Linked DNA regions of Variovorax paradoxus. The main gene of each other region encodes a partner of the protein of the gene in region 2 in a complex. Links are inferred from orthologs where the notes say so. Each region holds a gene or a part of one and is shown on either strand. Other genes may lie near its edges.

What was found.
Region 1: the proteins of xseA (region 2) and xseB are in contact, whole or in part, in a cryo-EM structure (PDB 8TXR), measured with the Escherichia coli proteins. The link is inferred for Variovorax paradoxus from one-to-one orthologs.

What each region holds. Positions count from the first base shown.
Region 1 is NZ_CP102931.1:4,843,456-4,850,118, forward strand. Bases 2,066-4,892 are described here. They hold xseB (exodeoxyribonuclease VII small subunit), read right to left. Parts: upstream 3,699-4,892; coding sequence 3,432-3,698; downstream 2,066-3,431. Other genes in these bases: dxs (1-deoxy-D-xylulose-5-phosphate synthase), read right to left, coding at 2,066-2,494; NWF24_RS22920 (polyprenyl synthetase family protein), read right to left, coding at 2,515-3,435; NWF24_RS22930 (aromatic ring-hydroxylating oxygenase subunit alpha), read left to right, coding at 3,925-4,892. Also shown: NWF24_RS22910 (TRAP transporter substrate-binding protein), read right to left, coding at 1-526; more of dxs, read right to left, coding at 638-2,065; more of NWF24_RS22930, read left to right, coding at 4,893-5,067; NWF24_RS22935 (DMT family transporter), read left to right, coding at 5,126-6,058; NWF24_RS22940 (sulfurtransferase), read left to right, coding at 6,098-6,663. UniProt on the Escherichia coli protein: Bidirectionally degrades single-stranded DNA into large acid-insoluble oligonucleotides, which are then degraded further into small acid-soluble oligonucleotides.
Region 2 is NZ_CP102931.1:2,768,305-2,775,127, forward strand. What follows is about bases 2,295-5,281. They hold xseA (exodeoxyribonuclease VII large subunit), read left to right. Parts: upstream 2,295-3,124; coding sequence 3,125-4,438; downstream 4,439-5,281. Other genes in these bases: NWF24_RS13040 (MotA/TolQ/ExbB proton channel family protein), read right to left, coding at 2,295-2,811; NWF24_RS13050 (superoxide dismutase), read left to right, coding at 4,488-5,069; NWF24_RS13055 (DUF192 domain-containing protein), read right to left, coding at 5,139-5,281. Outside these bases: kdsB (3-deoxy-manno-octulosonate cytidylyltransferase), read right to left, coding at 1-553; NWF24_RS13025 (Trm112 family protein), read right to left, coding at 550-732; lpxK (tetraacyldisaccharide 4'-kinase), read right to left, coding at 713-1,741; NWF24_RS13035 (ExbD/TolR family protein), read right to left, coding at 1,742-2,167; more of NWF24_RS13040, read right to left, coding at 2,179-2,294; more of NWF24_RS13055, read right to left, coding at 5,282-5,597; NWF24_RS13060 (hypothetical protein), read right to left, coding at 5,697-5,897; NWF24_RS13065 (cell envelope biogenesis protein TolA), read right to left, coding at 6,050-6,388; icd (NADP-dependent isocitrate dehydrogenase), read left to right, coding at 6,607-6,823. UniProt on the Escherichia coli protein: Bidirectionally degrades single-stranded DNA into large acid-insoluble oligonucleotides, which are then degraded further into small acid-soluble oligonucleotides.

The DNA.
Region 1 (6,663 bases), 2.1 Mb from region 2 along the record:
TGCGGAACTTCAGGCCCTTCAGGTCGGCGACCGACTTGATTTCCTTGCGGAACCAGCCGCCCATCTGCGCGCCGGTGTTGCCGCCCGGCAGGTTGATGATGTTGTACTTGGCATAGAACGCGCGCATCAGCTTCAGGCCGTTGCCTTCGTACATCCAGGCGTTCTGCTGGCGGGTGTTCATGCCGAAGGGCACTGCGCAGCCCAGGCAGAAGGTCGGGTCCTTGCCGTAGAAGTAGTACGGGGCCGTGTGGGCCATTTCGACCGAGGCGTTCTGCACGCCGTCGACCACGCCGAACGCGGGCATCAGCTCGCCGCCGGCATGCACGGAAATCTGGAACTTGCCGCCCGTCATGTCGCTGACGCTCTTCGAGAACACCTCGGCGGTGCCGAAGATGGTGTCCAGCGACTTGGGAAAACTCGACGCCAGGCGCCAGCGAACGGTGGCTTGGGCGTGAACCGCGGGTGCGATGCCGGCAGCCAGAACGCCCGCGATGCCGGCGTTTTTGATGAGGGAACGACGATCCATTGATAGCTCTCCGAGTTCTTGGAAAAACAAAACGCGGCTTGTGACCGCGTTGGGGACTTTTGTCTAAGTCCGGACGATTGTAAAAACGCGCTTACAGCCGCCGGCAGGGGTTTACCCTGCGCTCGAAACGAAGCGCTCGCGGATCGATGCCTCGATGCCGATCGCGTCCAGTCCGATCGACGCCAGCAGCTTGGCCGGATCGCCGTGTTCGATGAAGCGATCGGGCAAGCCGAGTTGCAGCACCGGCTTCTGCACGTTGGCGGCTTGCAGTGCTTCGAGCACCGCACTGCCCGCGCCGCCCATGATGGCGCCCTCTTCCAGCGTGACGATGGCATCGTGCGTGCCCGCGACCTTCAGCAGCAACTCGACGTCGATCGGCTTGGCCCAGCGCATGTTGACCACCGTGGCGTCGAGCGACTCGGCGGCGGTGAGCGCGGGGTACAGCAGCGTGCCGAAGGCGAGGATGGCGATGCGCTTGCCTTCGCGGCGGATCTCGCCCTTGCCGAAGGGCAAGGATTCGAGCGTGAGGTGCGGCGTGACACCCGCGCCCGCGCCGCGCGGATAGCGCACGGCCACCGGGTGGTTCTGCTCGTAGGCGCTCGACAGCAGCTCGCGGCACTCGCGTTCGTCGGCCGGGCAGGCGATGCTCATGTTCGGAATGCAGCGCAGGAACGGAATGTCGTACGCACCCGCGTGCGTCGCGCCGTCGGCACCCACGAGGCCCGCGCGGTCGAGCGCGAACACCACCGGCAGGTTCTGGATCGCCACGTCGTGGATCAGCTGGTCGTACGCGCGCTGCAGGAAGGTCGAGTAGATCGCGACCACCGGCTTCAGCCCCTCGCAGGCCAGGCCGGCCGCGAAGGTCACGGCGTGCTGCTCGGCGATGCCGACGTCGTAGTAGCGATCGGGAAAGCGCTTCTCGAATTCAACGAGGCCCGAGCCTTCGCGCATCGCGGGCGTGATGCCCACGAGGCGGCCGTCGTGCGCGGCGGTGTCGCACAGCCACTGGCCGAACACCTGCGTGAAGGTCTGCTTGGCAACCGCGGCGGACTTGACCAACCCCACCTGCGGATCGAACTTGCCAGGGCCGTGATAGGCCACAGGGTCGGCCTCGGCCAGCTTGTAGCCCTGCCCCTTCTTCGTGACCACGTGCAGGAACTGCGGGCCTTCGAGGTGCTTGAGATTCTCGAGCGTGGGCACCAGCGAGTCGATGTCGTGGCCGTCGATCGGGCCCACGTAGTTGAAGCCGAACTGCTCGAACAGCGTGGCCGGCACGACCATGCCCTTGGCATGCTGCTCCAGGCGCTTGGCCAGCTCGAACAGCGGCGGCGCGTTGCGCAGCATGCTCTTGCCGACGTTCTTGGCGGCGGCGTAGAAGTTGCCGCTCATCAGCTGCGCGAGGTAGCGGTTGAGCGCGCCCACCGGCGGGCTGATCGACATGTCGTTGTCGTTCAGGATCACGAGCAGCTTGCAGTCGCACACGCCCGCGTTGTTCAGCGCCTCGAAGGCCATGCCAGCCGTGAGCGCGCCGTCGCCGATGATGGCCACGGTGTGGCGGTCTTCGCCCTTCTGCTTGGCGGCCATGGCCATGCCGAGCGCGGCCGAGATGCTGGTCGACGAATGGGCCGTGCCAAAGGTGTCGTACTCGCTCTCGCTGCGTTGCGGAAAGCCCGAGATGCCGCCGATCTGCCGCAGCGTGGGCATGCGCTCGCGCCGGCCCGTGAGGATCTTGTGCGGGTAGGTCTGGTGGCCCACGTCCCACACCAGTCGGTCGTGCGGCGTGTTGAACACATGGTGCAGCGCGACCGTGAGTTCGACCGTGCCGAGATTGGAGCTCAGGTGGCCGCCGGTGCGCGAGACGTTGTCGAGCACGCTGGCGCGCACCTCATCGGACAGCTGGCGCAGCTGGGCCCGGTCGTATTTGCGGATCGGCGAGGGGTCGTGAAGTGTGGGAAGCAGCGGAGCCATGTGGGGGTTGTTCTTTTCTCTCAGCGGTCGCGGTCGACCACCATGTGGGCCAGCGCGCGCAGGGCTGCGGTATCCGCCAGGCCGCTCTTTTCGAGGGCGGCGAGCGCATCGGCCAGCAGCTGGCGGGCCTGGGCGCGCGCGCCGTCGAGGCCGAGCAGCGACACATAGGTGGGCTTGTCGGCCGCGGCGTCCTTGCCGGCGGTCTTGCCCAGGGTCTGCGAATCGGCCGTGACGTCGAGGATGTCGTCGACCACCTGGAACGCGAGGCCGATGGCCGCGCCGTAGTCGCGCAGCGCGGCCAATGCCGCAGGAGTGACCGAACCGCAGGCGGCGCCCATCTCGACGCTGCCCTGCAGCAGCGCGCCAGTCTTCAGGCGGTGCATTTCGCGCAGCTGCGTTTCGTCAAGCGCAATGCCGACGCTGGCCAGGTCGATGGCCTGGCCGCCGGCCATGCCCTGGCTGCCCGCAGCGCGCGCGAGCAGGCGGCACAGCAGGGCCTGGGTGGCAGCGGGAATCTCGTCGCCAGCGGGCGTGAGCAGCTCGAAGGCCAGGGCCTGCAGCGCGTCTCCGGCCAGCAGGGCATCGGCCTCGCCGAATTTCACGTGAACGGTGGGCTTGCCGCGGCGCAGCACGTCGTTGTCCATGCACGGCAGGTCGTCGTGCACCAGCGAATAGGCGTGAATCAGTTCCGTAGCGCAGGCCGCACGCAGGGCGGCGGCGCGGTTGCCGCCGACGGCCTCGCTGGCGGCCAGCACCAGCAGGGGCCGCAGGCGCTTGCCGCCGTCGAGCACGGCATAGCGCATGGCGTCGCCCAGCAGCACGGGGGCGTCGACGCCGACCCAGCGCGACAGCGCCGCTTCGACATTCGCCAGGTGGGGGTCGCTCCAGCCGGCTAGCGTGCGGGCGTCCCAATGGCTGGATTTCAGCGCGGCGGCGCTCATTCAGGCGTCCAGACCTTCAGGCTGCCCGAATCGAGCACCTTGATCTGGTCTTCGACCGCCTGCAGCTTGTCGCGGCAGAAGGCGAGCAGCGCCGCGCCGCGCTGGTAGCTGACTAGCAGCTGGTCGAGGGGCAACTGGCCCGATTCGAGTTCCGCCACCAGTTGCTCCAGTTCCTGGAGCCCGGCTTCGTAACTGGCAGGCAGCGGGCCCGTATCGGGCGTTGCCGCCGGGCTGGACGAGGAAGGGGGGGGCACCTTGGGCATGCAAGCGAAACGTGGGTGAAATCGGGCATTTTAGGACTGGGATCGAAACAACTGGCGACCGCCGCCGGCCTGGGTGAAAAGCCGGGGGCACAAAAATGCCCCCCGGGTACAATGCGAACTTCTCTCGTTGACGACGTCAACACCCTCTCCGGGCCGCCGACTCTTCCTGGCGGCGCCTTCCGTTCTTTTCTTTTTTCTCCCTGTGGGGAGCTTGGTCAGGTCCTCCATGTCTGATTTAAGTCTTCAACTGCAGCAGGCCGCGAGCCAACTTCCAGTTTCCGCGTATTTCGACGAGGCGCTCTACGCCCGCGAAATGCAAAACCTTTTCGCGCGAGGGCCCCGCTACGTCGGCCATCGCCTGGCCGTGCCCGAAATGGGCGACTTCCACACCCTGCCGCAGGAGCATCAGGGCCGTGCGCTGGTCCATACGCCCAAGGGCGTAGAGCTGATTTCCAACGTCTGCCGCCACCGCCAGGCCCTGATCCTCCAGGGACGGGGCCAGCTCGACAACCAGGCCGGCGGCAACATCGTGTGCCCGCTGCACCGCTGGACCTATGCCGCGAGCGATTCGCGCACCACCGGCACGCTGATCGGCGCCCCGCATTTCGAGCAGGACCCCTGCCTGAACCTGCACAACTACCCGCTCACCGAGTGGAACGGCCTTCTTTTCGAGAAGAACGCAGACGGCTCGGGCCCCGACGTGGCGGCCGACATGGCCGGCCTCGGCCCGCAGGCCGACCTGGATTTCAGCGGCTACGCGCTCGACCGCGTCGAGCTGCACGAGTGCAACTACAACTGGAAGACCTTCATCGAGGTCTACCTCGAGGACTACCACGTCGGCCCGTTCCACCCGGGCCTGGGCAGCTTCGTCACCTGCGACGACCTGCGCTGGGAGTTCAAGCCCCACTATTCGGTGCAAACGGTAGGCGTGGCCAACCGCCTGGGCCGCGCGGGCAGCCCGGTCTACCAGAAGTGGCAGGAGCAGCTGCTCAAGTACCGCGACGGCAAGCCGCCGAAGTACGGCGCCATCTGGCTCACTTACTACCCGCACGTGATGGTCGAGTGGTATCCGCACGTGCTCACGGTGTCGACCCTGCACCCGGTGAGCCCGACGAAGACGCTCAACATGGTCGAGTTCTTCTACCCCGAGGAAATCGTCGCCTTCGAGCGCGAGTTCGTCGAGGCCCAGCAGGCCGCCTACATGGAAACCTGCGTGGAAGACGACGAGATCGCCGAGCGCATGGACGCCGGACGCCGCGCGCTGATGCTGCGCGGCGACAACGAGACCGGCCCCTACCAGAGCCCGATGGAAGACGGCATGCAGCAGTTCCACGAGTGGTACAAGGCCGCGATGCAGAAACCAGCCTGAAACCGGCCCGCCCCGCACTCGCCGGGGCACTCTTTTTCCTTACCTTAGAGTCGAAACGATGCAAGCGCTGTGGATGGTGCTGGGGGCCTTTTTGTTCGCCACGATGAGCGTGGTCGTGAAAGTCGCCTCGGAGTGGTTCAACAGCGGTGAGATGGTGCTGGGCCGCGGCCTCATCGGCATCGTGTTCCTCTGGCTGCTGGCCCGCAATCGCGGCGTCTCGCTGGCCACCCGATACCCCGGCATGCACGCCTGGCGCAGCACCATCGGCGTGCTGTCGCTGGGCGCCTGGTTCTATGCCATCGCCCACCTGCCGCTGGCCACGGCCGTCACCCTCAACTACATGAGCAGCGTGTGGGTCGCGGCCTTCCTGGTCGGCGGCTCGCTGCTGGCCTGGGTGCCGGTGCCCGGGCGAGACGGCCGCGTGGAGCGCCCGCCGCTGCAGGGCACGATGGTGCTGACCGTGCTCGCCGGCTTCGTGGGCGTGGTGCTGATGCTCAAGCCCAGCGTCAACGGCAGCGAGGGTTTCGCGGGCATGCTGGGCCTGCTGTCGGGCCTTACGGCCGCGTTTGCCTACATGCAGGTGATGGCGCTGTCGCGCATCGGCGAACCCGAGCTGCGCACGGTGTTCTATTTCGCGGTCGGCTCGGCCGTGGCCGGAGCCTTCGCCACGGCGGCCACCGGGTTTTCGGACCATGGCTCATGGACCTGGCAGCATGCGATGTGGCTGCTGCCGATCGGATTGCTGGCCGCCCTCGGACAACTCTGCATGACCCGCGCCTACGCCACCGCCAAGACCCAGGCCGGCACACTGGTGGTGGCCAACCTGCAGTATTCGGGCATCGTGTTCGCGGCGTTCTACAGCGTGGTGCTGTTCAACGACCGTATCGATGCCACCGGCTGGGCCGGCATGGCCCTTATCATCGCCAGCGGCATTGCTGCAACCGTGTTGCGACAACGGGCGGTGCCCAAGGCGCCGGCCGAGGAACACTGACTCTTTCTGCATTGACCTGACCAGAGAAGGACACACACCATGTACACCACCCTCATCAGCGTCGAACAACTCCACAAGCTGCAATCGACGGACACGCCTCTCATGGTGTTCGACTGCACCTTCGACCTCATGAAGCCCGAGAGCGGCGCGCAGCAATACGCGGCCGCGCACATTCCGGGCGCGCTGTACGCCAACCTCGACACCGACCTCAGCGCAAAGCACGGTGCCCCCGGCGCGCACGGCGAGGTGGTCGTGGCGCAGGAAGACGGCCTGCCCGCCTCGGGCGGACGCCATCCGCTGCCCAGCCGCGAGAAGTTCGCGGGCTGGCTCTGCAGCATCGGCTTCGCCAACAACATGCAGGCCGTGGTGTACGACCGCAACGGCGCCAACTACTGCGGCCGCCTGTGGTGGATGCTCAAGTGGATGGGCCACGACGCCGTGGCCGTACTCGACGGCGGCCTGCAGGCCTGGCAGGCCGCGGGCGGCGAAGTCACGAGCAGCGAGGAGCCCGCACGCTTCCAGTCGAACTTCGTCATGGGCGAGCCGATTGCGAAGCTCGTCACCACCGACACAGTAGTGCGCCGGCTCGGCCAGCCTGACCAGAA
Region 2 (6,823 bases):
GGCGCAGCGGGGCAGGGGTAGGCAGCACCGCAGGCGCCGCACCGTTGGCGGAGCCGTCGCGCCACCAAGGGATTGGTGCGCGGCTGAAGTACATGGCGTTGCCTTGCGCGTCCAGCACTGCCTTCACCACGTTGGGGTTCATGAAGTCGTCGACAGAGTCGATTTCGTGGGCGGCCGTGCTCATCGCGGCTTCTGCATGGGTGGCCAGCGTGGATGCCACGGCGTCGATCAGCCCGGGGTCGATCAGCGGCTCGTCGCCTTGAACGTTGATGACGATGTCGTCGCCATCCAGGCCCAGTAGTTCGCAGGCTTCGGCCAGCCGGTCGGTGCCGCTGGGATGGTCCTGGCGAGTGAGGATGGCCTCGACACCGTGCGCCTGGCATGCCGCAATGATCGACGGGTCGTCGCCGGCGACCACCACGCGCGCCGCGCCGGATTCGCTGGCGCGCTGCGCCACGCGCACCACCATGGGCACGCCGGCGATGTCGGCCAGCGGTTTGTTGGGAAGCCGTGTCGACGCCAGGCGCGCCGGCACCAGAACGGTGAAGCTCACAGCCCGAGCTCTTCGTCGGAGAGCGTGCGTGCTTCGTTTTCGAGCAGCACCGGAATACCGTCGCGCACCGGATAAGCAAGGCGCGCGCTGCGCGAGCAGAGCTCCTGCTTCTCGGGGTTCCAGGTCAGCGGCCCCTTGGTGACGGGGCAGACGAGCAGTTCAAGCAGCTTGATATCCATCGAGCGATGATAGCTTTGCGTCGAGCGCGGCGAAGAAATCCGCGGAGGGCGCGAACTCCAGCGGCACGGCCAGCGCATCGGGCGCCTTGCGCCACAGTTTGATGGCGTCTTTTTCGGTGCAGATGAGGGTGCTCGCCGTGTCTGCGGGGCGCTGCCAATCTTCGAAATCGAAGTGATCGGGCAGGGCGATGGTGTTGGCGAGCGTCAGGCCGCGCGCGCGCAGCATGTCGAAGAAGGCCTCGGGCCGTGCGATGGCCGCCAGTGCTGTCACGGGCTGGCCCGCAAGGGCAGCCAATGGCACGCGCTTCCCGTCACTGCCCAACGCATCGTGCGCGAGAGCCCGGGTGGCCGTATGGCCCCCGGCAAAGGCCGGCCGTGCCCCGCTGTGCAGCACCAGATCGCAGCGGCGTGGCCAGGTTTCGCGCAACGGACCTGCGGGCAGTTGCCAGCCATTGCCGGTGCCCCGGTCGTCGAACACGCAGATCTCGATGTCGCGCGCAAGCGCCAAGTGTTGCAGACCATCGTCGCTCACGATGACCTGCGTGGCCGGATGCCGCTCGAGCAAGGTGCGCGCGGCATCGATGCGCTGGCGTGCCACGAACACCGGCGCCTTCGTGGCATGGTGAATCAGCGCGGGTTCGTCTCCCACATCTTGCGGATCGCTGTCGCTGAGCACTTCGCGGCAGTCATCGGTGCGGCGGCCGTAGCCGCGCGACACCACGCCGACCCGAAATCCCCGCTCTTGCAGATGCCGGACAACGGCCATCACGACCGGCGTCTTGCCGGCTCCGCCCGCAATCACGTTGCCAACCACGATCACCGGGACGCGCACACGCTCGGTCCGCAGCCATCCCACGCGATAGAGCCACCCACGCGCGGCGAAAAGCGCAGCGTAGATGAGCGACAGCGGCCACAGCAGGCAAGCCAGAGGGCCGCGGCTCAACCAGGCGTTCTGCAGCCGCGAGGCCGACGGCGAACCCGTGCTGCCGCTGCTGCCGTCGGAAGGCACTCAGTGCCCGGCTTGCGCCGTCGACTGTGCGGCGAAGGTGATCTGCATCAGGCCGGCGCGGCGCGCGGCCTCCATCACCGTCACCACCGCCTGGTGCGGGCTGGTCGCGTCGGCGCTGATGATCACCACGCTGTCCTTGCCGCCCGTGGCCGCGGCGGCGAGGGCGGCCGTCACGGTCTCAACGCTGCGGTCGGCCACCGGGGTCTTGTTGATCGAGTAGCGGCCGTCGGCCGACACCGCCACGATCACTTCCTTCGGGTAGTCGCGCTGCGCATCGACGTCCGCCGTTGGCAGCCGCAGCTGCATCTCGGTGAACTTGCTGTAGGTGGTCGACAGCATCAGGAAGATCAGGATCACCAGCAGCACGTCGATGAACGGGATCAGGTTGATCTCCGGCTCGTCGCGCGCGCCGTGGCGGAACTGCATGCGGGCGCGGGTCATTTGCGCAGGGCGTTCAGGTGGCGGGCAAAACGCTCGCCTGAGAGTTCGAGATTCAGCAGGTATTCGTCGACCCGGCTGCGGAAATAGCGCCAGAAGATCAGCGTCGGAATGGCGACGATCAGGCCGAAGGCCGTGTTGTAGAGCGCGATCGAGATGCCGTGCGCCAGTTGCGCAGGGTTGCCCGAGCCGACAGCGCCGCTGCCCGGCGACTGCGAGCCGAAGATCTCGATCATGCCGATCACCGTGCCCAGCAGCCCCAGCAGCGGGGCTGCCGACGCGATGGTAGCCAAGGCAGGCAGGTAGCGCTCGAGCTTGTGCGCCACGGTGCGGCCGGAGGCCTCCATGGCGGCGCGCAGGTCGTCTTCGGTGCAGCGCGGATTGGCGTTCAACGCTCGCAGGCCTGCGGCCAGCACCTGGCCGAGCATCGAGTTGCGTTCAAGTTTGGTCACGATGTCCGGGCCGGGAATGGCGCCGTGCGACACGGTGATGGTTTCGTCGAGCAGCTTCGGCGGCAGTACCCTCACGGTCTTGAGACTCGTGAAACGTTCTATAACCAGCGCGAGCGCAATGACTGAACAAGCGAGCAAGGGCCAGATTGGCCAACCCGCGGCAACTATGATGGAAAACAAGAAAATCCTCCGGCCCGTAGACTGCAAATGCGCGGCGATTATCCACTGAGCCCACCATCGGCACGCGCCTTGTTTTTGTGTCGGCAAGGACGCACAGATTCTGTGGATAACTTTGTGATTAACCTGCTGCGCAACTCATCCGGACCCGCATGGGGCGGCCTTTCCGCTAGATCGACTGAATTTTGAGCAGCACTTTTTTCAATGAAATCAATGGCTTGCACGAGAAACCGTGCGCCTGCCCCGCACCGGGGTCTGATGACGAGGGGCGTGCGGCCCGTTGTGGAAGAGTGGCATTTGGCCGAGCGTGCATTTTGTGAACTTGCGTGAATCGAATTCCGCGCCCGGGCCGCGTGTCTGGGCAGTGGGCGCGCTGTGCCATGCGGTGGCCGACGCGCTCGATGCGCGCTTCAATCCGGTGACCGTGCGCGGCGAGATCTCGGGTTTTTCGCGCGCGTCAAGTGGACATTGTTACTTCGCGCTCAAGGACGAGTCCGGCCAGCTGCGCTGCGCGATGTTCCGGCGGGCAGCCGGTTTGCTCGACTTTTCGCCTCGCGATGGCGATCAGGTCGAGGTGCGCGGGCGTCTTGCGGTGTACGAGCCACGCGGCGATCTTCAACTGGTTGTAGAGAGTTTGCGGCGAGCCGGGCAGGGCGCCTTGTTCGAGCAGTTCATGCAACGCAAGGCACGCCTGGAAGCCGAGGGACTCTTCGATCCGGCGCGCAAGCGGGCGCTACCGGCCATGCCGCGCGCGGTCGGCGTCGTCACGTCGCTGGGCGCGGCGGCCTTGCACGACGTTGTGACGGCGCTACGAAGACGCGTTCCACACATTCCGGTCGTACTTGCACCCGCGGCAGTGCAAGGAGCCAATGCGCCGGCCGAACTGATGCGGGCGCTGCAATCGCTCTATGACTTTGCACCCGCCGTCGATGTGATCCTGCTGGTGCGTGGCGGTGGCTCCATCGAAGACCTCTGGGCCTTCAACGATGAGACCCTGGCGCGCACCATCGTGCAGAGCCCGGTGCCGCTGATCAGTGGTGTGGGGCACGAAACCGACTTCACCATCGCCGACTTCTGCGCCGATCTGCGCGCGCCCACGCCAACCGCCGCGGCAGAATTGGTGAGTGCGCCGCGCGACATGTGGCTCGGTGCGCTCGATCTGCTCGACGAGCGTCTCGGCGATGCGCTGGGCGGGCGCCTTGATGCCCTTGGACAGCGCGTCGACCAGGCGGCGGGGCGCCTCGGTCGACCCTCGAACCTTGTGACGCGCCAGCAACTGCGCCTGGCGCACCATGTGCAGCGCCTTCGGTATGCGGTGCTGTCGAGGCGGGAGCGCCTGTCGCAGGTGCCCCGGTCAATCGCTGCGGACTTTCCCCTGAAGCTGGGGCGTGCACTGGTGCAGCGTCGTGAGCGCCTGGAACGCGTGGCCTTGCGCATGCGGCTGCTCGATCCGGCACTGGTCTTGCAGCGTGGCTATGCGTGGCTGACCGATACAGAAGGTCATGCGATCGTCAGCGCAACGCAACTGGCGCCGGGCGACGCCGTCAAGGCACGGCTCGCCGATGGCGAAGTCGACCTGACCGTCACGCCGGGCGACGCGACGGGAACGCGTCCGACGCTACCTCAATAATTACTTCCTAGAATCCCTGATTCCCACAACCAACCCACGAGAAAAAACCATGGAACATGTGCTCCCACCCCTGCCGTACGCCCTCGACGCGCTGGCACCCGAGTATTCGAAGGAAACCCTCGAGTACCACTACGGCAAGCACCACAACGCCTACGTGGTGAACCTCAACAACCTGCAAAAGGGCACTGAGTTCGAGTCGCTGACGCTTGAAGAGATCATCAAGAAGTCCAGCGGCGGCATCTACAACAACGCCGCGCAAATCTGGAACCACACCTTCTTCTGGAACTGCATGAAGCCCCAGGGCGGCGGCGCTCCCACTGGCGCGCTGGCCAAGGCCATCGAAGCCAAGTGGGGCAGCTACGACGCCTTCAAGGAAGCCTTCGTGAAGTCGGCCGTGGGCAACTTCGGCTCGGGCTGGACCTGGCTGGTGAAGAAGGCCGACGGCTCCGTGGATATCGTGAACACCGGCGCCGCCGGCACGCCGCTGACCACTGCAGACAGCGCGCTGCTGACGGTAGACGTCTGGGAACACGCCTACTACATCGACTACCGCAACCTGCGCCCGAAGTTCGTCGAGACCTTCCTGGCCAAGCTGGTGAACTGGGACTTTGTCGCCAAGAACTTCGGCTGAGCCCGGGTTTCCCCATCAAAAAAGCCGACTCAAGGGTCGGCTTTTTTGCGGGCTTCAGGCGGCAAAAACTCAGCGTTTGGTGGCTGCGAACAGTTCGCCGCCGAGCTTTGCGCCCTTCTTGATGTTCTTCTTGGCAAACCAGCCCTGGTTCATTTCGAGGACGTAGCGCACGGGCTCCAGAGAGCAGTGCGAGTTCTCGGTCATGGGTTGCATGTCGACCAAGTTGACGATGCGGCCGTCGTCGGCCACGAAGGCGGCGGTCAGCGGAAGGATCGTGTTGCGCATCCAGAAGCACTGAGTGGCAGGCTGCTCGAACACGAAGATCATTCCTTCAGCCTGCGGCATTTCCTTGCGGAACATCAGGCCGATTTCGCGTTGCAGGGGTGTTTGCGCAATCTGCGCATCGATCTTGTACAGGCCGACCGACAACTGCGTACGCGGCAGGTCGGTCTGGGGTTGCTGCTGGGCGTGCGCAGGCATCATGAAGGACGCGGACGCGAGGAGCAGGGCGGCTAGACGCTGGAACATCGGGCAACTCTTTCAGGGCGGGGTCAGGGCCCGGCCTAAATCAAAAAAACGCCAATAAAAATGCCCGCTGATGCGGGCATTGCCGGTGAGCGCGAAAGCTTACACCTTCTTGGCAGCGGCTGTGTGGGCCTTGGCCACGTGGCTGACCTTGTGTTTCTTGGCCGCAGCGTGCTTCTTGGCAGGCGCGTGCTTGGCGGTCTTGGGAGCGGCTGCGGGAGCAGCGGTGGTGGGTTCGGCTTGTTGAGCGAAAGCACCGGCAGCGAAGAGACCGGCGACCAGGGCTGCGAGCAGCTTGTTCATGAACATATCCTTTGAAATTCGTTGATTTGGATTGCCCTCCCTGCGGAAGGTAGACATTCAACGGAGGCCGATTCCTGCGGTTGACAACAGAACGCTTGCGGCAGGCGAAAAAAAAGCGCTCCGAAGAGCGCTCTTTTCTGGGCTGGGCCGACTTACTTGGCACCTGCCATGTCAGGCGTGCCGCCTTGGGTCGACTTGCGCTTCACGCTGCCGTCCTTGTTGCGACGACGCTGGTCGCGGGTGCTTGCGCGTTTCTCGCCAGAGGCAGCAGCCTTGTCGGCACCGATGGCGCCGCCTTCGGGCGTCTTGGCTTCGTCGCCAGCGGCAGCCTTGACTTGGCCAGCGGGCTTGGCAGCCTTCTTGGCTTCGGCACGTTGCTGCGACTTGCTGTTGGTGGCGTTACCTTGCTCAGGCGTCGTACCGGCCGGGTTTTGGGCGTAAGCGCCAGCGGCGAACAGGCCAGCGATCATGACTGCGAGAATTTTGCTCATTGATGATTCCTCTATCGAGAATTGGTTGGAAACGCCTCCCGGCGAGCAGAAGGTCAGCCACTAACGAGCCCATTGGCTCGCCGGTTGACAAACGCTTGCTGATGGGTTGCGTCTAAAATGTACAGCGATTTGTTCGCGGGCTGTACAGCGAATCCACCCCGTGTCTGAATTCGCTGACAGTCGTCAAAATTACGTCAATCCCGGAGCCATTCCCCCTCATGACCAGTTATCAGCACATCAAAGTCCCGACTGAAGGTCAGAAGATCACGGTCAACGCCGACAACTCGCTGAATGTGCCTGACCAACCGATCATTCCTTTCATCGAAGGCGACGGGACCGGCCTGGACATCACGCCAGTGATGCTGAAGGTGGTGGACGCAGCGGTGGCCAAGGCCTACGGCGGCAAGAAGAAGATCCACTGGATGGAGGTCTATG